2 regions of the Cupriavidus sp. H39 genome follow, and region 2 is predicted to be linked to the other one. Evidence: predicted binding sites of a transcription regulator. Region 2 holds the regulator's gene; the other holds the start of a gene.
What was found. The regulator sigma-54, encoded in region 2, starts transcription at its own class of promoters, with help from an activator protein. The targets are predictions, from matches to a motif close to TGGCANGNAANCTGCTTT.

Region 1: a site for sigma-54 is predicted at 1,772-1,789, ahead of ACOCMH_RS09280 (ammonium transporter). Genes of this name have one in related genera too.

What each region holds. Positions count from the first base shown of each region.
Region 1 is NZ_CP189846.1:1,940,057-1,954,325, reverse strand. Features, by position in the region: gene ACOCMH_RS09285 (mechanosensitive ion channel family protein) at 1-319, opposite strand, end outside; gene ACOCMH_RS09280 (ammonium transporter) at 537-1,739, opposite strand; gene ACOCMH_RS09275 (HU family DNA-binding protein) at 2,238-2,519, shown strand; gene ACOCMH_RS09270 (acyl-CoA thioesterase) at 2,690-3,175, shown strand; gene ACOCMH_RS09265 (CreA family protein) at 3,200-3,682, shown strand; gene ACOCMH_RS09260 (acid phosphatase) at 3,715-4,557, opposite strand; gene ACOCMH_RS09255 (class I adenylate-forming enzyme family protein) at 4,609-6,357, opposite strand; gene ACOCMH_RS09250 (SDR family oxidoreductase) at 6,455-7,219, opposite strand; gene ACOCMH_RS09245 (arylamine N-acetyltransferase family protein) at 7,453-8,319, opposite strand; gene ACOCMH_RS09240 (Crp/Fnr family transcriptional regulator) at 8,347-9,048, opposite strand; gene ACOCMH_RS09235 (DUF962 domain-containing protein) at 9,245-9,742, shown strand; gene ACOCMH_RS09230 (HU family DNA-binding protein) at 10,252-10,710, shown strand; gene ACOCMH_RS09225 (5-carboxymethyl-2-hydroxymuconate Delta-isomerase) at 10,951-11,319, opposite strand; gene ACOCMH_RS09220 (HAD domain-containing protein) at 11,499-12,095, opposite strand; gene ACOCMH_RS09215 (methyl-accepting chemotaxis protein) at 12,281-13,906, opposite strand; gene ACOCMH_RS09210 (phosphodiesterase) at 14,152-14,269, shown strand, end outside.
Region 2 is NZ_CP189848.1:668,642-682,910, forward strand. Features, by position in the region: gene mutM (bifunctional DNA-formamidopyrimidine glycosylase/DNA-(apurinic or apyrimidinic site) lyase) at 1-803, shown strand, start outside; gene ACOCMH_RS18560 (dynamin family protein) at 1,066-3,018, shown strand; gene mutY (A/G-specific adenine glycosylase) at 3,119-4,297, shown strand; gene ACOCMH_RS18570 (LON peptidase substrate-binding domain-containing protein) at 4,322-4,981, opposite strand; gene rapZ (RNase adapter RapZ) at 5,074-5,955, opposite strand; gene ACOCMH_RS18580 (PsiF family protein) at 6,064-6,456, opposite strand; gene hprK (HPr(Ser) kinase/phosphatase) at 6,627-7,598, opposite strand; gene ACOCMH_RS18590 (PTS sugar transporter subunit IIA) at 7,680-8,135, opposite strand; gene hpf (ribosome hibernation-promoting factor, HPF/YfiA family) at 8,488-8,838, opposite strand; gene ACOCMH_RS18600 (RNA polymerase factor sigma-54) at 8,887-10,365, opposite strand; gene lptB (LPS export ABC transporter ATP-binding protein) at 10,487-11,287, opposite strand; gene lptA (lipopolysaccharide transport periplasmic protein LptA) at 11,345-11,995, opposite strand; gene lptC (LPS export ABC transporter periplasmic protein LptC) at 12,073-12,702, opposite strand; gene ACOCMH_RS18620 (KpsF/GutQ family sugar-phosphate isomerase) at 12,745-13,728, opposite strand; gene ACOCMH_RS18625 (hypothetical protein) at 13,615-13,872, shown strand; gene ACOCMH_RS18630 (monovalent cation:proton antiporter-2 (CPA2) family protein) at 13,872-14,269, shown strand, end outside.

The sequences.
Region 1 (14,269 bases), on a different replicon from region 2:
GCCCCGACCAAGCCATGCCGATGGCCACGCCGGCGGCGGCGATCAGCGCGGCAAAGGTGGTGGTCTGGATGCCGAAGAAACCGAGGATGCCGATCACCAGCACCACATTCAGCGTCACGGTGACGATGGAGCCGACATAGCGCAGCAGCGTGGGATCGACCTTCTGCTTGCCGAGCGCGTTCTGCACCATGCGCACCACGACGTGGATCAGCCAGCGGCCAATGACCCAGAAGGCGAGGGCCGCCAGGATCTTGACGCCGAATTCGGTAGCGTAGGCGACCACCAGGGTCTTGAGGTTGTCGAAGGTAGAGGCGTCCATCGGCGTATTCCTTTCATGTGGGTGTGACGCTCAGCCGCCGACCCAACAATCCCCGAACCAGCCGGCCGCTGCGTGCGAGCCCCTGCGCGCCGTGGCGGCGCAATCCCTGGGCACGGCAATTATTGAGAGGCCGCGCCTGGAAGTGCAAGCAAATAATTGTTAAGACAAGCCGCGTTGCACGGCTCGTCGGTTTATATCGGAAATGCGCTGGCGGGTATTACCAGTTGGTTTCGCGCTCGGGGGTCGCGGAAATCCGGTGCAGCGTCAGGTCGGCGCCATTGAACTCGCCCTCGGCGTCGAGGCGGATACCCACCAGCGGCTTCAGCGTGCCATAGACCAGCGTGCCGCCGGCCAGCGCCACCACGATGCCAAGCAGGGTGCCCAGTAACTGCGCGCCGAGCGACACCCCGCCAAGGCCCCCCAGCGCCTTCGCGCCGAAGATGCCCGCGGCGATGCCGCCCCACGCGCCGCACAGCCCGTGCAGCGGCCACACGCCAAGCACATCGTCGATATGCCACTTGTTTTGCGCCAGCGTGAACATATAGACGAACAGCGCCCCCGCCACGGCACCGGTGACCAGTGCGCCAAGCGGATGCATCAGGTCTGAGCCTGCGCATACCGCCACCAGGCCGGCCAGCGGCCCGTTGTAGACAAAGCCCGGATCGTTGCGTCCGGCCATCCAGGCGGCCAGCGTGCCGCCGGCCATCGCCATCAGCGAATTGATCGCCACCAGGCCGCTGATCTTGTCGACGGTCTGCGCGCTCATCACATTGAAGCCAAACCAGCCCACCGCAAGAATCCAGGCGCCCAGCGCCAGAAACGGGATGTTCGAGGGCGGATGCGCGCTGATGCGGCCGTCCTTCTGGTAGCGGCCGCGGCGCGCGCCCAGCAGCAGCACCGCGGGCAGCGCAATCCAGCCGCCCAGCGCATGCACCACCACCGAACCGGCAAAGTCGTGGAAGGGCGCGCCGGCAACACGCGTCAGCCAGTCCTGCACGCCGTAGCGCTGGTTCCACATCATGCCTTCAAAAAACGGGTAGACAAAACCCACCAGCACGAACGTGGCGACCAGTTGCGGGTTGAAGCGCGAGCGTTCGGCAATACCGCCGGAGATAATCGCAGGAATGGCGGCGGCAAAAGTCGCCAGGAAAAAGAACCTGACCAGTTCGTAACCATTTTTCTGGGCCAGCGTTTCGGCGCCGGAAAAAAACTGCACCCCATATGCAATGGTGTAGCCGATAAAGAAATAGGCGATGGTGGAGACGGCGAAATCCACCAGAATCTTTACCAGCGCATTGACCTGGTTTTTCTTGCGTACCGTGCCAAGTTCAAGGAACGCAAAGCCGGCGTGCATGGCCAGCACCATGATGGCGCCAAGCAGGATAAAGAGCGCGTCGGTGCCGGTCTTCCAGTTGTCCATAAGTGACCTCATGCTCAAAATGGGCGCATCAGTATGCAAAAAGCGTTCCAGTGATGGCTGCATCCTGGTGCCGCTTGCACCGTGCCGGGTAAAAAGCCGCACCGGCATGCCGCACACAGTCGATCTCGTGCAGCACGGTGGCCATGGGCCCGCCGTCAGCGGCGGACCCGCGCTGCGCCAGCATGGAGCGAAAGGGCGCATCGGGCGACCCGTTGTGGTGCATCGCCCCATTTCGGGGAATCTGTCCTATGCTGCGTAGTTTTCGCGGGCACGATTCCGAACTGCCGCTCGAGCCTGGCATAAAGGGGCGCCTGGCAAGCGCGAACAGCAGGGGAAATTGCCCGCTAACCGGCCTCAAGCAAGGATTTGCGGGTTTTTTTGTCGCATTGGTGCCACTGGGGATTGCTCAACGCGCGACGGGCAGATTAGACTGCGCCGATCGATGGCCTGCCGCGAGGCACGCACATCGGTGACGACGACCAACAAGGGAAATCAGCCATGAATAAAGGTGAACTGGTATCGGCCATCGCCGCGGAAGCAGAATTGAGCAATGCCGCCGCCGAGCGTGCGCTCAACGCAGCGCTGGACAGTATCAAGAAGGCAGTGGCAAAGGGCGATTCTGTAACGCTGGTGGGTTTTGGCAGCTTCAGTGCCGGCAAGCGCGCTGCCCGCACCGGCCGCAATCCGCGCACCGGCGAAACCATCAAGATTCCGGCCGCCAAGACGGTCAAGTTCTCGGCCGGCCAGGGTTTCAAGGACGCCGTGAACAAGAAAAAGTAAGCAGTTTGCGTCCATAGCGAAAGAAGCGGCCTGGCAGGCCGCTTTTTTTGTGCCCCGGGGCCGGGGGCCGCGCTGCGGCATGCCCGCCGGCAACGGCGCGGCGATCCGGGTTAAACTGCCGGCGCCCGCATGCCGGCAATCCCGCCCCCGCAATCTTCGTATCCCGCATCATGAATGACCTGTCCCACCAGCTTTCCATGACCGTGCTGATGACGCCGGACATGGCCAACTTTTCCGGCAACGTCCACGGCGGCACCATCCTCAAGTACCTGGACATGGTGGCGTATGCGTGCGCCAGCCGCTATGCCGGCCGCTACGTGGTCACGCTGTCGGTAGACCAGGTGGTGTTCCGCCAGCCCATCCACGTGGGCGAGCTGGTGACCTTCCTGGCATCGGTCAACTTCACCGGCCGCAGCTCGATGGAGATCGGCATCAAGGTGGTCACCGAGAACATCCGCAGCAAGCTGGTGCGCCATACCAACAGCTGCTATTTCACCATGGTGGCGGTGGACGACAACGGCACCCCCGCCGAGGTGCCGCCGCTGGAGCCGCGCGACGAGGTCGAACGCCAGCGCTTTGCCGCCGCGCAGCAGCGCCGCGCGCTGCGCCAGGAAATGGAAAAGCGCCACGGCGACATCAAGTCGTCCGTGAACTGAGTGCCAATGCCTCGCGATACCGCCATGAAGCGCAACCACCTATTCGTCCGCACCCTGCTGGCCGCCGCCTGCGTGACCGCCGCTGCGGCTGCCAGTGCCGAGGAGATCGGCAGCGTCAGCACCAATTTCCGCATGACCGGATCCGACAAGGTCGTGATCGAAGCCTATGACGATCCCCAGGTGGACGGCATTACCTGCTACGTGTCGCGCGCCCGCACCGGTGGCATCAAGGGCCAGCTGGGCATGGCGGAGGACCCGCCCGAGGCCTCGATCGCGTGCCGGCAGGTGGGCCCGATCGGCTTCAAGGGACCGATCAGGCAGCAGGACAATGTCTTCTCCGAGCGCATGTCGATCCTGTTCAAGGCGCTGCACGTGGTGCGCGCCGTCGACCGCAAGCGCAATACGCTGGTCTACCTGACGTATTCGGATCGCATCGTCAGCGGCAGCCCGCAGAATAGCGTGACCGCCGTACCGGTGCCGGCCGGCACGGTGATTCCGGTGAAATAACCGCGCCGGCGGCTTGTGCCGTTGTGCTGGGCTCAGGGCGCCAGCGCTGCGCTTTCCGCCTGGCAGTCGCGCGATGGCCGCACGCCCGCCGCGCGCGCGGCAGCCACTTCGCCGCGGGCCCGTTCCAGGTCGGCGCGGAAGGTCGGGTCGGCATGCAGCCGCGCCACCGTTGCTGCCGCCATGGTGCGACCCGCATTGACATCGCTCTGCCAGTGCACATTGCAAACCACGCGGCTCTGCCCGAAGGCACGGCCGCGCGCCAGTAACTCATTGGCGCGGGCCGGCTCGATCTCGGTCAGGATCAGCGCCCAGGCCCAGCCGATGGCGCTGTGGCCGGACGGGTAGGAGCCATCTTTCTCCAGCTTGGCGGCCTCGGCCTGCGTGCACATCTGGGTCTTGGTGGCAACGAAGGGGCGGGTCCGCTTGTAATGGTCCTTGGCCTTGTACGTGGACAGGCCGGCGTCGACCAGGCTGCGGCGCAGCAGGATGTTCAGGTAAGGGGTGTCTTTCTCGCTGACGGGCACGCCCAGCGCGCAGGAAAAGGCGCTGGCCGCCTGGGGGAAGGTCAGCACGGCATCTTCGGCAGCCAGTTGCCAGCGTGGCGAACCACGCAGCGAACCGGCCTGGCGCGCGGACTCTTCATCCAGCGCCAGCGCGGCCGACCCCTGCGCCGGCGGCGCGGACAGCAGCTTCAGGCTGTCGGGGCGCGCATCGGCGGCGAGGTAGCCGGCCGGCACGCCGGGACGCAACTCCGGCACCGCGGACAGGTTGGTGCCACCGGCGGCGCAGCCGGCCAGCAGCGCGGCCAGTGCTGCCGCGCCAAGGGCCCGCACGGCGTTAAACAGCAAGGGATCCGGCTTGGCTTGGTCGGTCAATTTTTGCTTCCTTGTTGGTGGGTCGGATCGATGCGGTCGCGCTGCTTGAGCTTACGCGGCTGCGTCGAACAGCTTGCGCAGGTTCGATTTCATGATCTTGCCATTGGCATTGCGCGGCAGCATCTCGTGGTAAATCAGGATGCGCACCGGCACCTTGAAGGCCGCCAGCCGCTCGCGCACGAAATGCTGCAGCTCGGCCTCGGTCGCCTGCATGCCCGGTTTCAGGCTGACCACGGCGGCCGGCTCCTCGCCCAGCGTCCGGTGCGCCAGTCCGACCACCGAGGCGTCCATGACCGCGGGGTGCTCGTACAGCGCGCTTTCCACTTCGATGCAGTAGATGTTCTCGCCGCCGCGGATCAGCATGTCCTTCATCCGGTCGACGATATAGACGTAGCCCTCTTCATCGAGCCGGGCAATGTCGCCGGTGCGCAGCCAGCCATCGACAAAGGTCTGGGCAGTGGCCTCGGGCTTGTTCCAGTAGCCGCGCACGACATTGGCGCCGCGCGCCATCAGTTCGCCGGTTTCACCGGGCGGCAGCGCCTGGCCGCGGCCGTCGACCACCTTCATTTCACCGATCGGCAGCGCGGGGCCGCTGCTGTCGGGGCGCATCACGTACTCTTCGGCGCTATGGCTGGTGAAGGTGGACGAGGTTTCCGTCATGCCCCAGCCAATGCCCGGCGCGGCCAGCGGGAACACCTCGCGGATACGCCGGACCAGTTCGGGCGAAGCAGGCGCGCCGCCATAGTTGATGTTCTCCAGCGACGACAGGTCGAAGCGGCCGCGCTTCGGATGCTCCAGGATCTGCCACGCGATGGTGGGCACGCCGCCCGCCGCGGTGCAGCGCTCGCGCTCAATCAGTTCCATGCCGCGCAGCGCGTCCCAGCGGTGCAGCAGCACGATCTTGCCGCCGGTGGCAATGGCGCCGTTGAGCACCGCCATGCAGCCGGTGACGTGAAAGAACGGCACCGCCAGCAGCATTGATTTTTGCGGCGCGGCCGGATCCGGCGCCGGCATGGGTTCGCCCCGGCGCAGCAGGTTGCGCAGCGGGCTGAAGCCGCCGGCCACCGCCACCGAGGTGGAGTTGCGATGCGTGCCCAGCGCGCCCTTCGGTTTGCCGGTGGTGCCCGAGGTGTAGAAGATGGTGGCGTCGTCGTCGGGATCGATTTCGACTGCCGGCGGCGCCTGGTCCGGCAGCGCCGCCCAGCTGGCCGAAGGGCCGATCACGCTTTCCAGCGCCGTCACGCGCGGCTCGGCCGGGGCAGTGCCCGCGCGCGATACGTAGATGCGTTCCAGCGCCGGACAGCCCGGCAGGTGTTCGAGGATCCGGTCGAGCCGCTCCGCATCGACAATCGCGATGCGGCTGCCGAAATCGGCGAGGCCATATTCCAGCTCCTGGCCGGTCCACCAGGCATTGAGCGGGGTCACGATGGCGCCGGTCAGCAGCGCGCCGTAGAACGCCACCGGCCACTCGGGCAAGTTGCGCATGGCCAGTGCCACGCGGTCGCCTTTGCGCACGCCGTCGCGCACCAGCGCCTGGGCCATGGCGACGGCGGCGCGCAGGAACGCATCGTAGGAGACGCGCTCGTCTTCGTAGACGACGAAGGTGCGCTCGGCAAACGCGCGCGTGGCCAGCAGCAGCTCGCGCAGCGTGGGCGGGGCGTTCTTCCAGACCGTGGTGGGGATGCCGCGGATCACGCGGGTTTCGGTTTCGAAGGGCGCGCCGGGCGCGGTCAGGCGGGCGTGCGCCTCGGCCAGCGACATGACCGGCCAATGGCTGGCCAACTGCGTATTGCTCGACATGGACTGCCTCCCGGAACTGCACTGCAGGTTGAGGGAAATGCAGGAAAGCGGCCGGCGCAGTCAGCGCCGGCCGCCATGCAACGCGTGCGTCAAAGGCTCAGATGGTCACGCCGCCGTCCACCACCATGGCCTGGCCGGTCATGAAGGTGCTGGCCGCGGAGGCCAGGAACACGGCCGCGCCGGCGATTTCGACGGGCTCGCCGATGCGGCGCAGCGGGGCGCCCTGGGTGGACTGCTTGTAGCGCTCGGGATCCTCCCACAGCGCACGGGCGAAGTCGGTCTTGATCAGCCCGGGGGCGATGCAGTTCACGCGCACATTGTGCGGCCCGAACTCGACCGCCAGGTTGCGCGCCAGCTGGAAGTCGGCAGCCTTGGAAATGTTGTAGACGCCGATGGTGGGCGAGCCGCGCAGGCCGCCGATCGACGACACGATGATGATCGAGCCGTCCTTGCGGTCGATCATCTGCGGCGCCACCATCTGGATCAGCCAGTGGTTGGAGATGACGTTGTTGTCCAGCACCTTGCGGAACTGGTCGTCCGACACGCCGCTCATCGGCCCGTAGTACGGGTTGGACGCGGCATTGCAGACCAGTACGTCGATCTTGCCGAAGGCGCGGTTGGTCTCGTCGACCAGGTGCTGCAGGTCTTCCTTTGAAGAGATGTTGGCCGCGACCGCAATCGCGGTGCCGGCGCCATGGCGGGCGTTGATGGCATCCACCACTTCCTGGCAGGCCTCGGCCTTGCGCGAGGAAATCACCACCTTGGCGCCCTGTACGGCCATCTGCTCGGCGATGGCGCGGCCGATGCCGCGCGAAGAGCCCGTGACGACGGCAACCTTGCCCGTCAGATCGAACAATGACATGGAGTCTCCTGTATGGCTGCGCCGGCGTCAGCGGTGCTGGCCGGCTTGTGCTGGCGGCGGGGTGCCGCGCTATCGTGCTGCAGACGCCCGAAAGGCGTTGTCGCCGGGACATTATGTGGCGCGGCCATTGCCGAGTCCACAGCGCTGGGTGGCGGTTACCGGCCTTATCAGCATTCTTTCTGCGGGCAATGCGCGCCGTGCATGGAGCCGATGCTGCATCGCGCAAGCGCGCTTCAGCTGCCCGCGGATGCCGTCGCAGCCGCCAGCAAGCGGGGCAGCGTGGCCCTCAGGTCGTTGCGCAGGGCCTCGTCCAGCAGGATGCCAAAACGGTCTGACAGGGCCTGCACCACGGCGTCGGCATGCTGCAGTTGCGTGCGGCGCACGCTGCCGTCGGGGGCGCGCTCGGCCAGTTCGCCGTTGGCCAGCGTCACCCGCGTGCCGCCATCGGTGCGCGCGGCCATCAGGCGCTGCAGGAAGACACTGTCGGGGTGCGTCGAGACATACCAGTTGCGCGCCACGAAATCGATCCATGGCTGCGGCGTCAGGTCGAAACGGTACACCGGTAACCAGCCCGCGTCGCCATGCGCCTGCAGGTCGTAGCTGTGGAATGCGGCGGTCGCAGCTTGCGCCGGGGAGGGCGCAAGCCGATAGGGAAAGCCGTCGTCGGCCGGCTCGGACAGCGGCATCGCGCGGAACGGCGTGGGGCCGCCGAAGCCGACATCGGCCAGATAGCTGCGGTGCGCCACTTCCACGCGCAGCAGCATGTGCGAGGTCATGGTCGGGACGTCGTCCGGCACGCCCCAGCGCACGCGCGCGGCCAGCGGCGTCACCATATAGCCGAGCGCGCCGAGCCCGGCGCCAAGCAACGTATTGAGTTCAAAGCAGTAGCCGCCGCGCCGGCGGGTGACCAGCTTGTCGAACACGGCATCCAGGTCGATGCGCACCGGGCGGCGCAGCAGTGGGTCGACGTTCTCGAACGGAATGCTGGCCAAGTGCGCGCCCAGCACGGCATCCAGCGCTTGCAGCGTGGGCGACGGCGGCGCGGCGATGCCGAGCCGCGCCAGCCAGGCGTCCAGTTGGGCGGCGTCCAGGGTAGTCATGGGTTGCGGGGCTCCGGTACGGTGCGGTCAGTTGAGCGCTTCCAGCGCGGGCAGATCGAGCAGTTCGATGCCGCCATATTGAAGACGCAGCAGGCCCTGCGCTTCCAGGTCGCGCAGCGCGTGGTTTACGGTCTGGCGCGACAGGCCCAGCATCTGCGCCAGCTGCTCTTGCGCAATGCGCACGCGCCGCGTAGCCACCGCGTGCGGCAGATTGCCGTAGCCATGGGCCATCGCGGCCAGCCGCCGCGCGACACGCGCCGCCGGCGGTAGCAACTGCGCTTCCTCGACATAGTGGAAGGCTTCGCGCGTCTTGGCTGCCAGCAGTTGCCCGAACGCCTGCCACCACGCCGGCTGCTGCGCGAGGCGCTGCGCCAGCGCGGCGCGCGGCACATGCCACAGCGTGGCGGCGGTGGCCGCGCGCGCGTCATGGGTGCGCGGCAGTCCATCGAACAGGCAGATCTCGCCGAACCAGGTGCCGGGTTCCAGCAGGCCCAGCACCGCGGCCTTGCCCGATGCGGCGCTGGCGTGGATCTGCATGGTGCCGCTGGCGACACAATACAGGCCATCGAAGCGATCGCCGCGCGCGAACAGGGTCTCGCCGGCGACCAGCCGGCGCAGGCCGCCGTCGTCCACCAGCGCCTGGCGCAGCGCCGGCGGCAACTGGCTGAACCACGCGCCAGCGCGCACCGCGGCAAGTGGGTCGCTGCATGGCAGCGTCGGACTGGACATCATATCGGCGGGCTGCGCCTTGGGGTGGTGGGGGAGGAGAGCGCGCTGTGGCGGGCTCGCCGGTCGCATGCCGGTCTCCGTTCTCGGCACCTGGCGGAATGTCAAAAACCTGACAGACCGGCCGATGCACGCCCACTACTATAAATCCACCTCGCGCCCGCCGCGCGCGCACCACCGCGAAGTCCAGGAGACGCCCGTGAAAACCCTGATCGAACATCTCGCCAACTACGCCGCCTACCATCGCGACCCGCGCAATGTCTTCACCCATTTCGTCGGCATCCCGATGATCGTGCTGGCCGTGACCACGCTGCTGGCACGGCCGGCACTGGCTCTGGGCGATGGCAGCGCCGTGCTGACGCCGGCCATGCTGCTGTATATCCTGTCGTGCCTGTTCTACCTGCGCTTGTCGCTAGGCTTCGGGGTGGCGATGGCGCTGATCCTCGCGTTGTTCCTCTATGCTGGCGCGCATATCGCGGCGATGCCGACGGGCTGGTGGCTCGCGCTCGGCATCGGCCTGTTCGTGGTGGGATGGGTGATCCAGTTCATCGGTCACTATTACGAAGGACGCAAGCCCGCCTTCGTCGATGACCTGGTCGGCCTGCTGATCGGCCCGCTGTTCCTGGTGGCCGAAACGGCCTTCGCGCTGGGGCTGGCGCGCGATACGCGCGACGCCATGGCCGCCCGCGCGCACTGATCAGGGCTGCCCGACCGGCAGCCGCAGACGGGCGGCCAGACCGCCCAGCGGGCGCGATGCCAGCCCCAGGCTGCCGTCATACAGGCGGCGATCTCCGCAACGTCATCCGGACCGGCCGCATCGCGGCGGCGGTACCGCTGTCGCTGCTGAGCGTGGCGTTGATCGCGTTCGGAGCGCTCGCCGCCCGGCGCGTTGCTGGCGATCTGCAGCGGGGATTGAGCGCGAACGGTAGCGTCCAGACGCATGCACAGCGTCGCGCGCCGGGCTTCGTCGCTGCGGCCGCGCGTGCCAAAGCGGGGGGACGTAGGCCGTTTTCGCGCTGCACTGAGGCAAAGCCGCGACAAAACCCGGGGTTTTCACCGGGTTTTGCGCTTCGCGTGCATGAAAACCCCTTGACTTACGGTACTTTCCGCTATGATTCAGTGGGCGTCGATCAGGCGATTGCGCAACGCTCCGTAGCAGCGCATCAGACCTGCCGGCATCCATCTGTTCAACCTACGAATATCGATATGGCGACCAAAGCGAAACCGACCGCGAAGACTGCAACCAAGCCCGCCGCCAAGAAGGCTGCGGCAACCAAGGCACCCGTGAAGGCTGCCGCCAAGAAGGCCACGCCGGCCAAGAAGGCTGCTCCCGCCGCTGCGCCCGTTGCGCGCCCGCTGAAGGACACCTTCAACAAGTCGAGCCTGGTCGCTCACCTGGTAGCTCAGACGGAACTGGAACCCAAGACCGTGAAGACGGTGCTGGCCCATCTGGAAAACACCATCGTCAGCGCGCTGAACAAGAAGGGCGCAGGCGAGTTCACGCTGCCCGGGCTGCTGAAGGTCACGGCGCAGCAAGTGCCGGCCAAGAAGAAGCGCTTCGGCAAGGACCCGTTCACCGGTGAAGAGCGTTGGTTCCCGGCCAAGCCGGCCAGCGTCAAGGTCAAGGTCCGTCCGCTGAAGAAGCTGAAGGACGCCGCAGCCTGATCTGCACCAGTTGTCTGAAAGAAAAGGAGCCGCTTGCCGGCTCCTTTTTTTATGGCCGCCGGCATCAATCCGGCTGCGTTTAATCCAGGTCAAGTCGGTGGCCATGTTCGCCACCTAGAATCCACTACGTCATGGGTGCGGGGGCGCTCCCCATGACAGAGCTTCCGGAGTCTTCCTGAAGCTTCCGCCCGCGGCCGCAACGGCCGCGGGCTTTTTATTGGCCGCGCGATGCGGCGGCAATCAAGCCACCACTTGCTTGGCGTAGGTTGCGCGCGCCATCTCGCACACTTCTACGGACACCTGCACATTCTGTCCGGTGCCGCCGCCCGAGCGCACGGCTTCGGCGATCACGTCGCAGACGGCCTGCGCCAGTGACTGGCGGACGGCGGTATCGCGCCCGTCCAAGATCGACAGGCGCGCATGGACAAAGGCGCGCTCGACGGCATCGATGCCCTGGCGGTAGGTCGACAGCGTGATACAGCGCGACTTGATATCCGCTTCCTGGAACTGTCCGGAAGCCAGCAGGGCGGCATTCGCCTCATCCAGCAATTCTTCCTGCGAGCAGTTCAGGCGAGTGTTTTCAGTCAGTTCGATGACGAGGTGAGGCATGGCGGGTCCTGGCACAAAGCTCCGGCATGGGGCCGGCGACAGCGAGCATGATACGGGATCGCCGGGCCCGGTACGCCAGACCCACGCAGCGGGCCAGCCGGTATCGCGCGTTGAGGGTCATCGGATGCAAAACGGGGCGCCCATGGGCGCCCCGCGGGGAACTGCAAGGCAGCGGCAGCTCAGGCGTGGACGGCCGTCACTTCGCGTGCCGGTGCCAGCGCACTGCCGAAGCGGGCGGGGTTGTCCCGCGCCAGTTGCTGCAGTTGCGCCAGCTTGGCCTTGAGCCCGGCATCCAGCTTCGGCGCCGGCATCACCGTCGAGGGGCAGGCGACGCCCAGGATATCCAGAGCCTGCTGGAAGTTTTCCAGGGTCAGGCCCACGGCGGGGTCGACCGTGACCAGATGCTCGCGCAGGGCCTCGGGCATCGACCCCGCCGGGGCGCAGGACAGGATCACGTAATGGCCCGGGCGCGCGCCCTGGGCGAAAAACGCTTCGATCTCGGCGCCGTGGCCGCCTGCGGCCGGCGGCGTCATGGCTTCGACCTGCAGGTCCAGTTGCTGCAGGATGGCCGCCGGCGTGCCCCGGCGCCAGGCATCGGATACCACCACACGGGCGCCAGCCACGCCGAACAGCCTGCGGACCAAGCCAAGGGCGACCGGGTCGAAGAACCTGACGTCGCGCGGCGTGCCCGAATCCGGAATGCCGCCGAGGCGGGCGCGGGAGCGGTCGGAGTACAGGACGCCGGGTACGTCCAGCATGATGAGTCGTTCAGCCATGGTTTCCTGAGCAGGTGCCAGTTCAGTTGGTGTGAAGCAAGATTACTCGCCGGAACCGGGCTGTCACGTTACCGGGGCTGGTTCAGTTGCAACATATCTGTAACTTCGTCGCGGAAGACGTAAATGCGGGTTACGTCGTCATGACAAATGTTTCGACCCGACACATCTTTCCCGCAGCCGCGAGGTCAGGGCTGCTGGAAGCGAAAGCGTGCGACGTCTGCGGCCAGCGCGGCGGCCTGCTGGTCGAGCCGCGCCGCCTGGCCGGCCAGTTCGTCGACCAGCGCAGCATTCTGCTCGGCTGTCTGGCGCAGTTGCGCTGCGGCCTGCCTGGCGCCCTGCACGCTGTCGGCCTGCTCGTCCGCGAGCGTGCGCAGTCCCTCGGCCAGCGCATGGCTGTGGCCCACCGTCGCGGCAATCCGGTCCATCGCCGCCACGACGCTGCCGCTCAGGCTGGCGCCTTGCTGGATCTCGTGCGTGGCATTGCCGACGATGCCGCCAATCTCGCGCGCCGCGTCGGCGCTGCGCTGCGCCAGCGCGCGCACTTCCTGCGCCACCACCGCAAAGCCGCGGCCTGCCGGGCCCGCGCGCGCCGCTTCCACGGCGGCGTTCAGTGCCAGGATATTGGTCTGGAACGCGATGCTTTCGATCACGCCCACAATCTCTGCGATATGGCGCGAATGGCCATGCAGCGCATCCATCGCGCCGCGCATGCGTTGCACCACGGCTGCGCCGTCATCGGTGGCGGCGCGTGCCGCGCTGGCCATCTCGCTCGATTCCGTGGCCTGCGCATGCGCGGCGGCCACGTGCGCCGCCAGCGCCTGCATGCGGTCGGTGGTTGCGTCGAGGGCACTGGCTTGCTGCTCGGTTCGTGCCGACAGGGCCTGGTTGCCCGCCGCGATCTGCTGGCTGGCCGCGGTGATCTCGTGGGCGCTGGCCTGGATGCGTGCCAGCACGCCGGCCAACTGGTCGCGCATGCCGGCCACATGGTGCAGCATGCTGCTGTGGTCCGAAGGGCGCAGCGCGATCGGGGCGGTCAGGTCGCCCGCCGCAATGCGCCGGGCGATGTCGGCGGCATCGCGCGGCTCGCCGCCCAGTTCGGCACGCAGGCTGCGCGCCGCAATCGCTGCCAGCGCGGCGGCGGCGAGCAGGCTGGCGCCGAGCAGCGCCGCCATCCAGGCCTGCGCGCGCAGCTGGCTGGTGGCCACGCTGGCGACCGTAGCGGCGGCCTGCTGCTCCTGCTGGCGGCGTACCGCCTCAACCTGGTGGCTGAGCCGCTGCAGCTGCTCGGTGACGAAGTGGCCGTCCACCGAGACCGCGCTGTCGAACTGCAACGGATCCAGCGGCTGCTTGCGCAGCAATGCCACGTAGGCCTGCGCCAGTTCGCTGGCGCGCTGGCGTTCGCGCAGCAGTGGCGCCGCCTGCGCCGGCGCGGCACGGTGCACGCCGGCCAGTGCCGCGTCCAGTTGCGACAGGGCCGCCGCCATCTCGTCGGCGGCGCCGTCGCGCTCGGCGCTGCTGGTGGCCATGGTCAGCGCCAGCTGGGCCCGCCCGAGCGCCGCCAGCGCTGATTGCGCCCGCTCCGCCGAGATCGCGCCGTGCATGTCGTGCTGGTACAGGGTATCGGTGCGCGCCTTGATCGAGACCAGGTTGGCGATGCCAGTCAGACCGACCGCGGCGCCAAACAGGTAGACCAGGGCAAAGGCGACGCACAGGCGCGCCACCAGTGGCAGGCGGCCCAGCCGGGCCAGCCCGCGCGCGGGCGCAACGGCCCGACGGTGGCCGGGCAGGGATGTCTTGAACACTTGCAACACGGAGATGACTCCAGACGGGCGCGCCGGCCTGACCGGCCTGCGGCACCCGGGCTTGACCCGATTCGCGGCTGGCGCTGCCCTCTATACGGGACAGTCGCAGCGGCGCACGGGATCGTCGTCGATCAACGTGACGCCGACGTGACATAGGCGCAAGATGGACTGTCATCGCGCTGTCATGTGGATGTCATGCAATGTGGGCCGCGCTGCGCCCCTGATCGCTGCCGCACCATCCCCCGCTTGCTCCTATGAATGGCCTGACTGTCGCCACGCTCCAGCATGATCCCGCGCCCGACGCTGCCGGCATTGCCCCAGACGAGACCGTGTTTGCGCCGGTGCGCCTGCCGCCGCTGCATGCCGTGTTCC
Region 2 (14,269 bases):
TCGCGGTGCGCCACCGGGGCCTGCGCTGGCCGGTCGACCCGGGACTCGAGGCCAGCCTGGCCCGCCGCGTGGTGCGCCGCATCGAGCGCCGCGGCAAGTATCTGCTGCTCGAATGCGTCAGCCCCGACGCCGCGCAGCCCGCGGGCTGGCTGCTGGTGCACCTGGGCATGACGGGCACGCTGCGGGTGCTGCCCGAGGCACCGCCGCCGGGCGTGCACGATCACTTCGACCTGGTGCTCGACGCGGACCCCGGGGCGGTGCCAGGCCAGCAGCCCGGCACCATCGTGCTGCGCTTCCGCGATCCGCGCCGCTTCGGCGCCATCCTCTGGACCACGCTGCCGGAGGCGGAACTGCCGTCGCATCCGTTGCTGAGCACCCTCGGCATCGAGCCTTTCGATCCCGCCTTCGACGGCGCCTGGCTGCACCGCCACACGCGCGGCCGCAGTGCCGCGATCAAAACCGTGCTGCTCGCGGGCGCCATCGTGGTGGGGGTGGGCAACATCTACGCGTCCGAAAGCCTGTTCCGTGCCGGTATCCGTCCGACCACCCCGGCCGGGCGCCTGAGCCGCGCGCGGTGCGAGCGGCTTGCGCAAGCCGTGCGCGACACCTTGGCGCAGGCAATCGAACGCGGCGGCAGCACCTTGCGCGATTTTGTCGGCAGCGACGGCGCCAGCGGCTACTTCCAGCTGGACTGCTTTGTCTACGACCGCGCCGGCCTGCCGTGCCGGGTCTGCGCCACGCCGGTGCGCCAGATCGTGCAGGGCCAGCGCTCTACCTTCTATTGCCCCAACTGCCAGCGCTGACAGCGGGCGGAGTGCTGCACGGTACGCCGCGCCGGCATGAGTCGATGGCTCGGCGCAACACTGGCGCGGCCGCCGCCGTCCAAGGGCCGCGAATTCCACAAAAACGCCGTGGAAACCTGTATCGTGTGCGCAGTCATAAAAAGTTACAAAATGGCCGGCCGCATGCCATGTAGGAAGGGGCGCCGACCGGCATTGCGTGACCACGGGCATGCCGCACAGGGTGGCGCGCCCCGAGGTAAAACCAAGTCAGCCCAACAGGTCCATGACAACGCTCGCCCACCAATTCGAACAATACGGCGCCTGGAGAACCGGAGTCCTCCAGTCACTGGCCGAATTCCAGTCGTGGCTGCAGCAGCACGACCTGTACGATGCGCAGGCCGACGAGCGCGTGCAGCGCATCCATAGCGTGCTGCGCAGCGACCGCCTCAAGGTCGCCTTCATCGCCGAGTTTTCGCGCGGCAAGAGCGAGCTGATCAACGCCATCTTCTTTGCCGACTACGGGCGCCGCATCCTGCCGTCGTCGGCGGGGCGCACCACCATGTGCCCGACCGAACTGCGCTACGACGAGGCCGAGCCGCCCAGCATCCGTCTGCTGCCGATCGAGACGCGCCTGCAGGACGCCTCGACCGCTGACTTCCTCGAGGCCGGCACGTCGGCGTCGCACTGGCATTCGGTGCCGCTCGATCCGTCCTCGCCCGAGGGCATGCTGGAGGCGTTCCAGCACGTGGTGCAGACCATGCGCGTGCCGCCCGAGCAGGCCGAGGCGCTGGGGCTGTACCACGAGAACGATCCCGATGCCGCCTACGCGGTCGACGCCGAGGGCATGGTCGAGATCTCGCGCTGGCGCCACGCCGTCATCAATTTTCCGCACCCGCTGCTGCGCCAGGGCCTGGTGATCCTGGACACGCCCGGGCTGAACGCGATCGGCACCGAGCCCGAGTTGACGCTGCGGCTGATTCCGGATGCGCATGTGGTGGTATTCGTGCTGGCCGCCGACGCGGGGGTGACCAAGAGCGACCTGGAGCTGTGGCGCAGCCATGTCGGCGCCGGGCACCGGCGCGGCTGCCTGGCGGTGCTGAACAAGATCGACGGGCTGTGGGATCCGCTGCGCCAGCCGGGCGAGATCGCGCAGGAGATCGCGCGGCAGGTGTCGACCACCGCGCAGGTGCTGGGCATCGAGCAGTCGCGCGTGTATCCGGTGTCGGCGCAGAAGGGACTGGTGGCCAAGGTCACGCATGACGATGGCTTGCTCGCGCGCAGCGGCCTGCCGGAATTCGAGCACGTGCTGTCGGACCAGCTGATTCCGCGGCGGCGCGAGATCGTCTCGGACCAGGTGTACCGGCTGGTGCAGGACATGGCGCGCGCCGCGCAGCAGCTGCTGCAGAGCCGCCGCCGTGACATCGTCGAGCAGCTGTTCGAACTGCGCGGCCTGCGCGGCAAGAACCATGCGATGGTCAAGCACATGCTGATGCGGGTGCAGGGCGAGAAGGACGAGTTCGAGCAGAGCATCAGCAAGTTCCAGGCGCTGCGCCTGGTCTTTGGCCGGCACAGTGCCGACATCATCAAGAGCCTGCAGTTGCGCGACGTGCGCCGCACCATGCGCAGCGCGCGCGAGCAGATGAAGGAGCGCTTCTTCTCGCGCGGCCTGCGCGAGGACATGGAGGCATTGTTCGCGCAGCTGAGCGGGCTGGTGAGCGATGCCGACAACAAGATCGGCCAGCTGCACCAGCTGATCGAAAGCATGTACCGGCGCTTCAATGCCGAGCACGGCTTCACGCTGCCCGCGCCGATGCAGTTCACCGCCGAGCGCTACCTGGCCGAGCTGCAGGAGACGCTGCGGCTGGTGCAGGCGCATTTCGGCACGATCAGCATGCTGACGCGGTCGCGCCCGCAGCTGGTGCAAAGCGCGTTCAACACCATGGCCAGCCGCGTGCTGGAGAATTTCCGCGGGCTGAACCGCGATATCGAAGTCTGGCTCAAGTCGGTGATGACGCCGCTGGAAGCGCAGGTGCGCGAACATCAGAAGCAACTGCGCCGGCGTGTCGATTCGATCGAACGCATCCATGAAGCCACCGACACGCTGGAAAGCCGCATCGCCGAGCTGGAGGAAGTACTGAACGGGCTGGACGAACGCAGCGGGCGCATCGAAGGCTTTGTCCAGCGGCTGATGCGGCCGGCGGCAGGCGCCGACAGCACCAGTCTGGCGGTGGCCTAGCCCGCTTCGCGGGACGGTATATCATGTGGCGCCGCGCCTTGCGGCGCCTTTTTCTTTGGCGCGCCGACTCCATGTCCGCGCGCCAGGCCGTTGCACACCGATGCCCCCCAAACCAGCCCCCCGCACCCTTCCCGCCCTGCCCGATGACCTCTGCGTGCCGCCCGGCTTCGGCGCGCGCGTGGTCGACTGGCAGCGACAGCATGGACGGCACGACCTGCCGTGGCAGAACACCCGCGATCCGTACCGCATCTGGCTGTCCGAGATCATGCTGCAGCAGACCCAGGTCAGCGCGGTGATCGACTATTTCCAGCGTTTTGTGGCGCAGCTGCCCACGGTGCAGGACCTGGCGGCGGCGCCTGCCGATCAGGTGATGGCGCTGTGGGCGGGGCTGGGCTATTACTCGCGCGCGCGCAACCTGCATCGCTGCGCCATGCAGGTGGTCAGCGAGCACGGCGGCCGCTTCCCCACGGACCCCGCGGTGCTGGTGACGTTGCCGGGCATCGGCCGCTCCACCGCGGCGGCCATTGCCGCGTTCAGCGCGGGGGTGCGTTCGCCGATCCTGGACGGCAACGTCAAGCGTGTGTTCGCGCGCTGCTTCGGCATCCATGGCCATCCGGGCCAGCGCGCGGTGGAAACGCGCATGTGGCAACTGGCGGAACTGGCCTTGCCGGCGTCAGGCCCGCGCCAGGCCGAGGACATGGTGGCCTATACGCAGGGCCTGATGGACCTGGGCGCGACGGTGTGCTCGCGCGGCAAGCCGGCCTGCCTGGCCGATGCGAGCGCGTGCCCGCTGTCGGCCGATTGCGTGGCGCGCCGCGACGGCCTCACCGGCGTGCTGCCCACACCCAGGGCGCGCGCAGCCATCCCCGAGCGCAGCACGGTGATGCTGCTGGTGCGGCGCGAGCGCGAAGTGCTGCTGCGCCTGCGCCCGGACAGCGGCATCTGGGGCGGCCTGTGGAGCCTGCCCGAGATGCCGGTCGACACCGTGCCATTCGACGCTGAAGACGCCGAGACCCGGGCGCTCGATTACGCGCGCGCTTTCGGCACGCCCGCGCGCGCCGCGCTGAGCGGCGAGCTGACCCATGTGTTCACGCACTTCCGCCTGCTGATCCGCGCGATCCGGGTTGACCTGAGTGCGCGCGATGCCAACCTGCGGGAGCAGGACCGCGCGGCGCCATCCGGCCTACGCTGGCTTTCGCTCGACGATCTCGATGCGGTAGGCACGCCCGCGCCGGTGCGCCGGCTGCTCGAAGACCAGGCGCGGGTGGGCTTGTTCTGAGATTGGGGCAGGGCGGAACGCCGCCTACAGCATGTGGTTCTGGCGCATGTAGCGGTGCACGATCTCGATGCGCATGCCGGCGTCGGGCAAGGCCATCAGCATCTGCTTGGCCTTCAGCGGCACCGGCAGCAGCTCGCACAGCCGGTTGGCAACCCAGCTCGGGTCGTCCCACAGGTAGGGCTCGTCGAAGGGCAGGCGGTCGGGCTGCTCGGCGTGCAGTCGCGTGACGATGCGGCGCAGCGCGTCCAGGCATTCGCCCAGCAATTCGAGCTTGCAGTCGATGATGTCGGGCGGGAGCTGCTCGGCGCGCGCCACCAGCAAGCCGTCGTCGCGGGTCTCATGGCTGAGGATATGGAAGCGCTCGCGGCCGCGCGCGCGAATCAGCAGCACGCCCAGCTGCTCCATGTTGCAGTCGACGATCTCGGCCAGGCAGCCGACCAGCTCGGGCACGGTGGCCTGGTTGGGCCGGGCCACTTCGTCGCCGCTGGCGATCAGGCACACGCCGAATGGCGCGCTGTCGCGCAGGCAGTTGCGCACCATGTCGACATAGCGCGCCTCGAACACGCGCAACGGCAGCCGCCCACCGGGAAACAGCACCGTGTGCAACGGGAACAGCGGCAGGTTGTCGAGCGTCCGTGGCGGGTCTTCTGACCCTGTGGGACGGTAGAGGTCGGTCGAGGACATGCGTGCAGGCTTGGGGTCGCGCAGCATTTGGGCCGCCAGGCCGACGCTGCGCTCAGGTGCCCCGTGAAGCCCGGGCGGCCATGCCGCGTGCGTCAGCCCGCCGGTGCGAGCTCTCGGTGTCTGACCAGCACATTACCATGTGCCCGGAAATAGTTGGCCAGCCTTTCCGCAATATAGACCGAGCGATGCTGGCCGCCGGTGCAGCCGATCGCCACGGTCAGGTAGCTGCGGTTGTCGGCGATGAAGCTTGGCAGCCACTTTTCCACGTAGGCGCGGATATCCTCGGCCATCGCCAGCACCATGGGCTGGGCCTGCAGGAAGTCGATCACCGGCGTGTCGCGGCCCGTCAGCGGCCGCAGCGCCAGGTCGTAATACGGATTGGGCAGCGAACGCACGTCGAACACCATGTCGGCGTCGCTGGGCACGCCGTGCTTGAAGCCGAACGACTCGAACAGCAGCGTCAGGCGCTGGCTGTCGTCACGGATCAGTTCCTTGATCCAGCTGCGCAGCGTATTGGTGCGCACATTGCTGGTGTCGATCCGGTGCGCGGCTTCGGCCAGCGGGCTCAGCAGCGCGCGCTCCATCTCGATCGCTTCCATCAGCGCCGTGTCGTTGAAGGCCGGGGCTTGACCCGGACCGGCACCGTCGGTGCGCGCAGACAGAGGATGGCGCCGGCGCGTTTCGGAGTAGCGTTGCACCAGGGCATCGGTGCTGGCGGTCAGGAAAATGACCTCGACCTGGTGCTCGGGGGCCAGCGCGCGCACGGTGTCGGGCAACTGGTCCAGCGATTCCCGGCTGCGGATGTCGGTGGCCACGCCCAGGTGCGTATAGCCCTGGCTGTCGAGATAGCGGGTCAGTTCAGGGATGAACTGGGCCGGCAGGTTGTCCACGCAGTAATAGCCTGCATCTTCGAGGACGTTCAGTGCGACGGACTTGCCGGAACCGGATATGCCGGTGATGAGGATGATGCGCATAGCAACTGAAGCATAGCATCAGGTGCTGGCTGCGTCATGACAGCACGTTGACACCAACAAAAATGGCGAACCTTCCGGTTCGCCATGCTGCTTCGCCAGTGGTGGCGCTCAGGCTGCCTTCGACAGGCATTCCTTCATGTAGGCCTTGTATTCGTCGCCCTTCTTGCCCTTGCCGGACTTGCTGCACGAAGCCATCTTGTCCTGCTGGGTCTTCGGCGCGCCCGACTTCGACAGGCATTCCTTCATGAAAGCCTTGCGTTCGTCGCCCTTCTTGCCGGCGGCCTGCGTATTGCAGGCCTTCATCTTGTCCTGCTGGGTATTGGCCGCGGGCTTGTCGGGGCTGGCCGGCGTAGCAGGCGTGGCGGGCACGGCAGGCGTGGCCGGGGCAGTAGCCGATGGCTTGGCCGGGGTCGCGGGCGTGGCCGGGGTGGCGGTCTGCGCAAATGCGCTGGCCGCGATCAACGGGGTGACCAGCGCGCACATCGCAATCAGTGTCTTCATGCTTGCTCTCCTCGGGGGTGGAAAACCTTATCGCCGCGCGCCGGGTCGGCGTTGCAGCTTCCGTAACGGGCGTGATGCCCATTACAGCACAAAACGGAGCATGCCTAAGAAACGTTGACGGGATGTGGCTACGCCGTTGTAAGCAATTGCAAACCGCGGCGAACGGCGGCTTAAAGCAGCCGGCCCTGCCCGCGCGAGACAGCGTCGGCCTGCATGGCGGCGCGCTGGCGATCCATGAAATCGCGCAGCGTGTCGATGCCGCGCAGGCGCAGGATGGTGTTGCGCACGGCAGCCTCGACCAGCACGGCAAGGTTGCGGCCGGCCGCCACCTGGATCTTGACCATGTGGATCGGCAGCCCGAGCACGTCCAAGTATTGCGAATCCAGCGGCAGCCGCTCGAACTCGCCATCGTTGCGCCGCACCAGCTGCACCACCAGCTTGATCTTCATCTTTCGCCGCACCGCGGTCTCGCCGAAGATGGTCTTGATGTCGAGCAGCCCCAGGCCGCGCACTTCAAGCAGGTTCTGCAGCAGCGGCGGGCAGCGGCCTTCGATGAAATCCGGCCCCAGCCGGACGAAATCGACGGCGTCGTCGGCCACCAGCCCGTGGCCGCGCGAAATCAGTTCCAGGCCAAGTTCACTCTTGCCCAGTCCCGATTCGCCCATGATCAGCACGCCCATGCCCAGGATGTCGAGAAATACGCCATGCATGGTCACGCGCGGCGCCGAGATGCGCGACAGGTACAGGCGCAGGTGGTCAATCACCGCCGCGGACGACACCGGCGTGGTGAACAGGGGCGTCGACGAGCGCGTGCAGCGCAGTTCCAGGTCCGGAGGCGGCTCCATGCCGTCGGCGATCACCAGGAAGGGCGGCTCCAGCAGGATCAGCTCGCCCATCTGGCGCTTGCGGGTCTCGTCGTCCAGCCGCTGGTAGTACGTGATCTCGGGTTTGCCAAGAACCTGGATCCGGTTCGGGTGGATCAGGTTGAGGTGGCCCACCAGGTCGGCGGCGGAGGTTGCTTCGCGGGCGAATTCCACGTCAAAGGCGCGGTCCGCGCCTTCCAGGCCGGCGACCCACGAGAGTTTGAGGTCGGCTGCGTTGTCGTCGAAGATAGACTGGGAGGTGACGCCGGTGAGTTCCATGCGGGTTGACTGGTAAGGCGGACTGCGAAGCGCGTGGCGCCTGCCCGGTCTGGTGCCGGCCCGCTCTGGGGAATCAGTGGATCAGGGATGCCATGCAATCAGCAGTTCGTGCACGGCATCGGGCGTGGGCAGGGTCGCCAGGCCCTCGCGCATGTCGCGATCCGACAGCAGTTGTGCGATCTCGGACAGGATTTCCAGGTGCTGCTGCGTGGCCTGTTCCGGCACCAGCAGGAAGATCAGCAGCGAAACCGGCTTGCCGTCCGGCGATTCGAACGGAATCGGCTCGGCCAGGCGCATGAAGGCGGCCAGGGGCTGCTTGAGGCCCTTGATGCGCCCGTGCGGAATCGCCACGCCGGCGCCGAGTCCGGTCGAGCCCAGCGACTCGCGCGCGAACAGGTTATCGGTCACGATGGCGCGCGCCACGCCATGATTGTTCTCGAAGAGGAGCCCGGCCTGCTCGAACACACGCTTCTTGCTGGTGACGCTGACGTCGAGGGTGATGTTGCCGGGTGGCAGCAATTTGGCCAAACGATTCATGGGCGATGCGCAGGATTTCAGTTAGCGGGCGGACCGTTCCGCCGGGCAGCGGCTGGCTCCCTGGCCGCTGCCGGCGCGGCTGGGAGGCGTCCGGCCCATTATAGAGCAGCGGTTAGGCTCGCATTGTGCAGCGCAGCGGGAGCAGGCGCGGCCACGATTTTCTCTCTCTCTTTGTATGGCGCAGCATACACCTTGACGCTGCGCTTGCGAACACCTCGGGTTCCTATGCGTGACAGGGTTGGCTCCGCTGCCACAGCCGAGCCGGCGCCCGGGCGCAAAAAAGCCGCGCTTCGCGGCGCGGCTTGCCTGTGGAATCCTGGTTCAGCAGCCCGTTTCGGGCTGCCGGGCACGGTTACTGCTGCATTTGCGCGGCGGCCATCTGGTACTTGACCGCTTCGCGGTCGTGGCCTTGCACGCGATCCTTGTAGCGGATCACCTGACGGTCCAGCTTGTCGACGAGTGCGTCGATCGCCGCATACAGGTCTTCGTGATGCGCCTCGACAAAGATGTCCTTGCCCTTTAGATGCAGATTGATTTCCGCGTACTGGCGCCGGTCCTTTTCCTTGTGATTGTCGACAGAGAGCAGCACGCTAACGCCAATGACTTGATCGAAATGCCTGACGATTCGCTCCAGCTTCGTTTCCACGTACTCACGCAGAGGGGGCGTGATGTCCAGGTGGTGTCCACTGATCTTGAAGTTCATAGCGCTTCTCCTTCTGAAAGAGCCTCACCAGGCAGGCGGTGGGCTCGGCTACAAAGACTTGCGGAGATTCACTGCGGGGATCTTGAGGGCTTCGCGATATTTGGCAACGGTGCGTCGTGCGACAACGAAGCCTTGCTCACCCAGCAGTTCGGCGATGCGACTGTCGGAAAGGGGATTCCTCGGGTCTTCGGCTCCTATCAGTTGCTTGATCAAGGCGCGGATGGCCGTTGATGAAGCCGCGCCACCGGTTTCGGTGGACACGTGGCTACCGAAGAAGTACTTCAATTCGAAAGTACCCATCGGCGTAGCCATGTATTTATTGGTCGTCACCCGGGAGATGGTTGACTCATGTAAACCCAGTGTATCGGCAATCTCCCGCAAAACCAAGGGGCGCATGGCGATTTCACCGTGGGTGAAAAAGTTCTTTTGACGCTCGACAATGGCCTGCGAGACACGCAGGATGGTGTCGAACCTTTGCTGGATGTTCTTGATCAGCCAGCGCGCCTCCTGCAGCTTCTGCTGCAGCCCCGCGGTGCCGGTTTCGCCCTTGGCGCCGCGCAGGATCTGCGCGTACATATCGTTGATGCGCAGCCTCGGCATCACATCGGGATTGAGCTGCGCGATCCAGCCGCCGCTGCCTTTGCGCACGAACACGTCGGGCACCACGAAATCGGCTTCGGGGCGGCTGTAAGCGTGGCCCGGGTAAGGGGCCAGCGAGCGGATCAGGTCGTGCGCGGCCTTCAGTGCGACTTCATCGACCTGCAGTGCCTTCTTCAGCCGCGTGTAGTCGCGTACCGCAAGCAGTTCCAGGTGATGGGTAACGATGGTCAGCGCCAGTTCGCGTTGCGGGTGGGTCAGGCGGCGCAATTGCAGCGCCAGGCATTCGGCGGCATTGCGCGCGCCCACGCCGGGCGGATCGAAGCTCTGCAGCAGCGTCAGGATGGCGTGGACTTCGTCGGGGTCGAACTCGAGCTCTTCGGGCAGTTCCGCGCAGATCTCTTCGAGCGAGGCGCTCAGGTAGCCATCGTCATCGAGGGATTCGATCAGGAAGATGGCGAGACCCTTGTCGCGCGCCGAGATCTTCAGCGGCGTCAGCTGCTCCATCAGGTATTCGCGCAGCGTGGGCTCGGCATCGCGCAGCTGCATCGGCGTCTTTTCGTCCTCGTCGCCTTGCGGGCGCCGGGCGAAGTCGTCCAGGCTCCAGTCGCCGTTGCTGTAGTCGTCACCGCTGCTGTTGTCGCCGTAGCTGTCATCGGCGGCGCCGTCGGCGCGCGCGTCGCCATTGCCCTGGGGCTCGGCCGGGGCGGGCGCGGGGGCGCTCTGTAAGTTGACCGAGCCATCGGCCGCCACGCGCAGCGGGCTTTCGATCCAGTCGTTCTCCCGTTCAAGCAGCGGGTTTTCTGTCAGCGCCTGTTCGACTTCCTGCTGCAGTTCGAGCGTGGAAAGCTGCAGCAGCCGGATCGACTGTTGCAGCTGCGGAGTCAGTGCCAGGTGCTGGGAGAGGCGAAGCTGTAGCGACGGTTTCATGCGACCTATTTTATGCGCATCTTTCCGATGTTGGAACGGAAATTGCTATCGCTGATGCGCCGTGATCGCCGCTGGCTCTCTGCCGTGCCGCCATGGCCGCCCGCACGGGGCGGCCGCCTTGTCACATGCGGAAGTTCTCGCCCAGGTAGACGCGCCGCACGGCGTCATTGGCAATGATGTCTTCCGGCTGGCCCGAAGCCAGCACCGTGCCTTCGCTGATGATGTAGGCGTGATCGCAGATGCCGAGCGTCTCGCGCACGTTGTGGTCGGTGATCAGCACGCCGATATTGCGCGCCTTGAGGAAGCTGACGATGCGCTGGATCTCGCCCACGGCAATCGGGTCCACGCCGGCGAAGGGTTCGTCCAGCAGGATAAAGCGCGGCGATGACGCCAGTGCGCGCGCGATTTCCACGCGGCGGCGCTCGCCGCCGGACAGCGACAGTGCCGGGTTGTTGCGCAGGTGGGCGATCTGCAGGTCGTCGAGCAGGGAATCCAGGCGGCGCTCGATCTCGGCCTTGGCCAGCGGCTTGCCCTGGTCCTGCTGCAGCTCCAGCACCGCGCGGATATTTTCCTCGACATTGAGCTTGCGGAACACCGAGGCTTCCTGCGGCAGGTACGACAGCCCCATGCGCGCGCGCTCGTGGATCGGCAGGCCGCTGATGTGGTCGCCGTCGAGCACGATGTCGCCTTCGTCCAGGGCCACCAGGCCGACGATCATGTAGAACGACGTGGTCTTGCCGGCGCCGTTGGGGCCGAGCAGGCCGACCACCTCGCCGCTCTTCACGTCGAGCGAGACGTCCTTGACAACCGTGCGCGAGCCATAGCGCTTCTTCAGGTGGCGCACGACCAGCGTGCTGCCGCCGGGCAGGACGGCGTTGGCTGCGACGGAAGGCTTCTCGGCGAGGGTGGCGTTATCGGTCATGGGTACGGTCAGGCGTTCAGGCGTGGCAGTCGCCGGCGCGCGGGCCGGCGACTGGCGTCAGGGTTTGTTGGCGGGCGCGGGCGCGGGCTTCAGGTCCAGCGGCGAGCCGCCGCCGCCCGCGGTGCCGGACTTCTGGTCCTGGCGCGGCGACAGCACCGCGCGCACCCGGCCGGACGGATTGGCTGCCGCGGCATCGCCGCTGCCGCCGCCGGCGGCGGTGTAGAGTTCCTTGCGGCTGTCGTAGGTCAGCACCGCGCCGCGGATCTCGTCGAGTTGCTTGGCGCCCTGCAGCCGCGCCATGCGGGCGTTGCCGATCAGCTTGGAGAATTCCTGCTTGCCGTCGTATTCGATGCGGTCGCCCCAGCCGTCGATGTATTCGTCGACGCCTTCGCGCTTCTGGCGGATATAGGCCTGCTTGCCCGGCTTCGCGGTGGCCACGGCGAACTGGTAGCCTTCCGGGTCGGTGCGCAGCTCGGCGGCGTCGGACTTCAGGATCATGGTGCCCTTGGTCAGCACCACGTTGCCGCTCAGCGTATAGATCTGCTTGACGTCGTCGTAGCTCGCGTTGTCCGCCTCGAGCACCATCGGCTTGTCGCGGTCCGCGCGCTCGGCAAGGGCAGGCTGGGCCAGCAGGCCGAAGGCCATGGCCAGCGCGAGCAGGGCCGGGGCGGTGCGTCGACGGGACGATGTCGTCAGGGAAGCGGTCATGTTAACAGGGTGGCTTGAGGGCGTCTGGATGCGTGATGGTGCGGATTGCGCGGAAATCGGTGCGCGCGGTGCGGGGCTCAGGACCCTGGCGCCCGGCCCGGCGACGGCCCGGTGATGATGGTGCCGCGTACATTGCCGAGCAATTGTACTTCGCGGGTGACGTTGTTGAAGACCAGGCCGTTGGCGGTCATGACCGACGGGCCGCGCGTCAGCTTGACGGGCTTGTCGGTCTTGACGATGTCGTCATTGACCAGCAGCTGGAAATAGCTCGACGCCGCGGTCAGCTGCGGGTCCTTGGACGGATCCGTGCCCTGCTGGCGCAGCACGTAGCCATTGCCGTACAGGTCGATCACCGTGCCTTCGGCGTTCATGCGGCCGGTGTCGGCACGCGCGGTCACCGGCGGGCGGTCCGGCTCATAGGCGCGCATGGCGGGACGCGTGACCTCGTAGGTCTGGTCGTCCTCGAAATGGACCATGCGCTCGCCGGTAAAGCGGATCTTGGTGCTGCCGTCCAGCGCCAGCTCGGTGGCCGAGAAGCGGTCCATGAAGTAATCCGGCTCGTGCTTCTTGGTGGCCTGCGCGGCCTGGTCTTCCTTGGGGGAGTTGATCTGGACCAGCCAGAACGTGCTGCCCGCCACGAAGGCCATCAGCAGCAGCGGCAGCAGCCGCATGACGATGCCGCTGAGGGAGGCGAGGAGTGCCTGCATGGTGTCCTTGGCGTAATCCTGGTGGTGGCGGCCCGCGGCCGCTCAGATGACCTTGGCGCGGGTCAGGTCGTGGATATGCAGCGCGCCGGTCAGGCGCCCTTCGTCGTCCACCACCAGCAACTGGTTGATGCGGTTGGCTTCCATCACCTGCACGGCTTCCACCGCCAGCCGGTCCTGGTTGACCACGTGCGGGTTGCGGTGCATGACCTCGCCGATCGGCACGGTCTTCCAGTCGCGCGGGGTTTCGAGCAGGCGGCGCAGGTCGCCGTCGGTGAACACGCCGATGGCGCGCCCGTCGGGATCGACCACCGCGGTCATGGCCATGCCCTTGCGGGTGATTTCCATCAGCGCCTGGGCCAGCGGCGTGCTTTCGCGCACCTCGGGCACGGCGTTGCCGGTGCGCATCACGTCGCGCACGTGGGTCAGCAGCTTGCGTCCGAGCGCGCCGCCGGGGTGCGAGCGGGCGAAATCTTCCTCGCCGAAGCCGCGCGCATCGAGCACTGCCACCGCGAGCGCGTCGCCCAGCGCCAGCGCGGCGGTGGTGCTGGCGGTCGGCGCCAGGTTCAGCGGGCAGGCTTCCTTCTCGACCGCCGCGTCCAGGTGGACGTCGGCCAGCTTGGCGAGGTTGGAGTCCGGGTTGCCGGTGACCGAGATCAGGCGCGCGCCGATGCGCTTGACGATCGGGATGATCGACAGCAGCTCGCCGGTCTCGCCGGAATTGGAGAAGGCGATCAGCACGTCGTCGCGCGTGACCATGCCGAGGTCGCCGTGGCTGGCTTCGGCGGGGTGCACGAAGAACGCGGGGGTGCCGGTCGAGGCCAGCGTGGCCGCAACCTTGCGCCCGATATGGCCGGACTTGCCGATGCCGGAAACGACCACGCGCCCGGTGCATTGCAGGATCAGCTGCACGGCATGGGCAAAGTCGCCGTTCAGGCGGGCGGAAAGTGCGGAAACCGCGTCGGCTTCAGTCTGGAGCGTGTCGCGGGCGAGCCTGAGTGCTCGATCCGCATCGAAATTGGCTATCATGGCGACGAAGTATACCAACGAATGCGACGACACCTCGCCGAGCCCATGGCGCGCGTCGCGCTCGCCCGTGCTCGCCGTATATCCGCCGGCAGGGTGCCCGTGCCGGGTCGGCCGCGCGCCTCGCCGGTCACCCTGACCGCCTGATGCATTCGCCGCTGGAACTGACCCTGGTGCTGCTGGCCGCCGCCGTGTTCGGCGTGGTCGCATTCCGCATGCTGCAGCTGCCGCCGATGCTGGGCTACCTCGCCGTCGGCATCCTGATCGGCCCGCATGCGCTGGGGCTGGCCAGCGACACCGCGCAGACCAAGTACCTGGCCGAGTTCGGCGTGGTCTTCCTGATGTTCTCGATCGGGCTGGAATTCAGCCTGGCCAAGCTGCGCGCGATGAAGCGGCTGGTGTTCGGCCTGGGCGGCTCGCAGGTGGTGCTGTCGATGCTGGCGGTGGTGCCGGCCAGTTGGGCGTTCAACTGGCTGTTCCCGCTGTCCTGGCAGGCGTCGGTGGCGCTGGGCGGTGCCCTGGCCATGTCTTCCACCGCCATTGT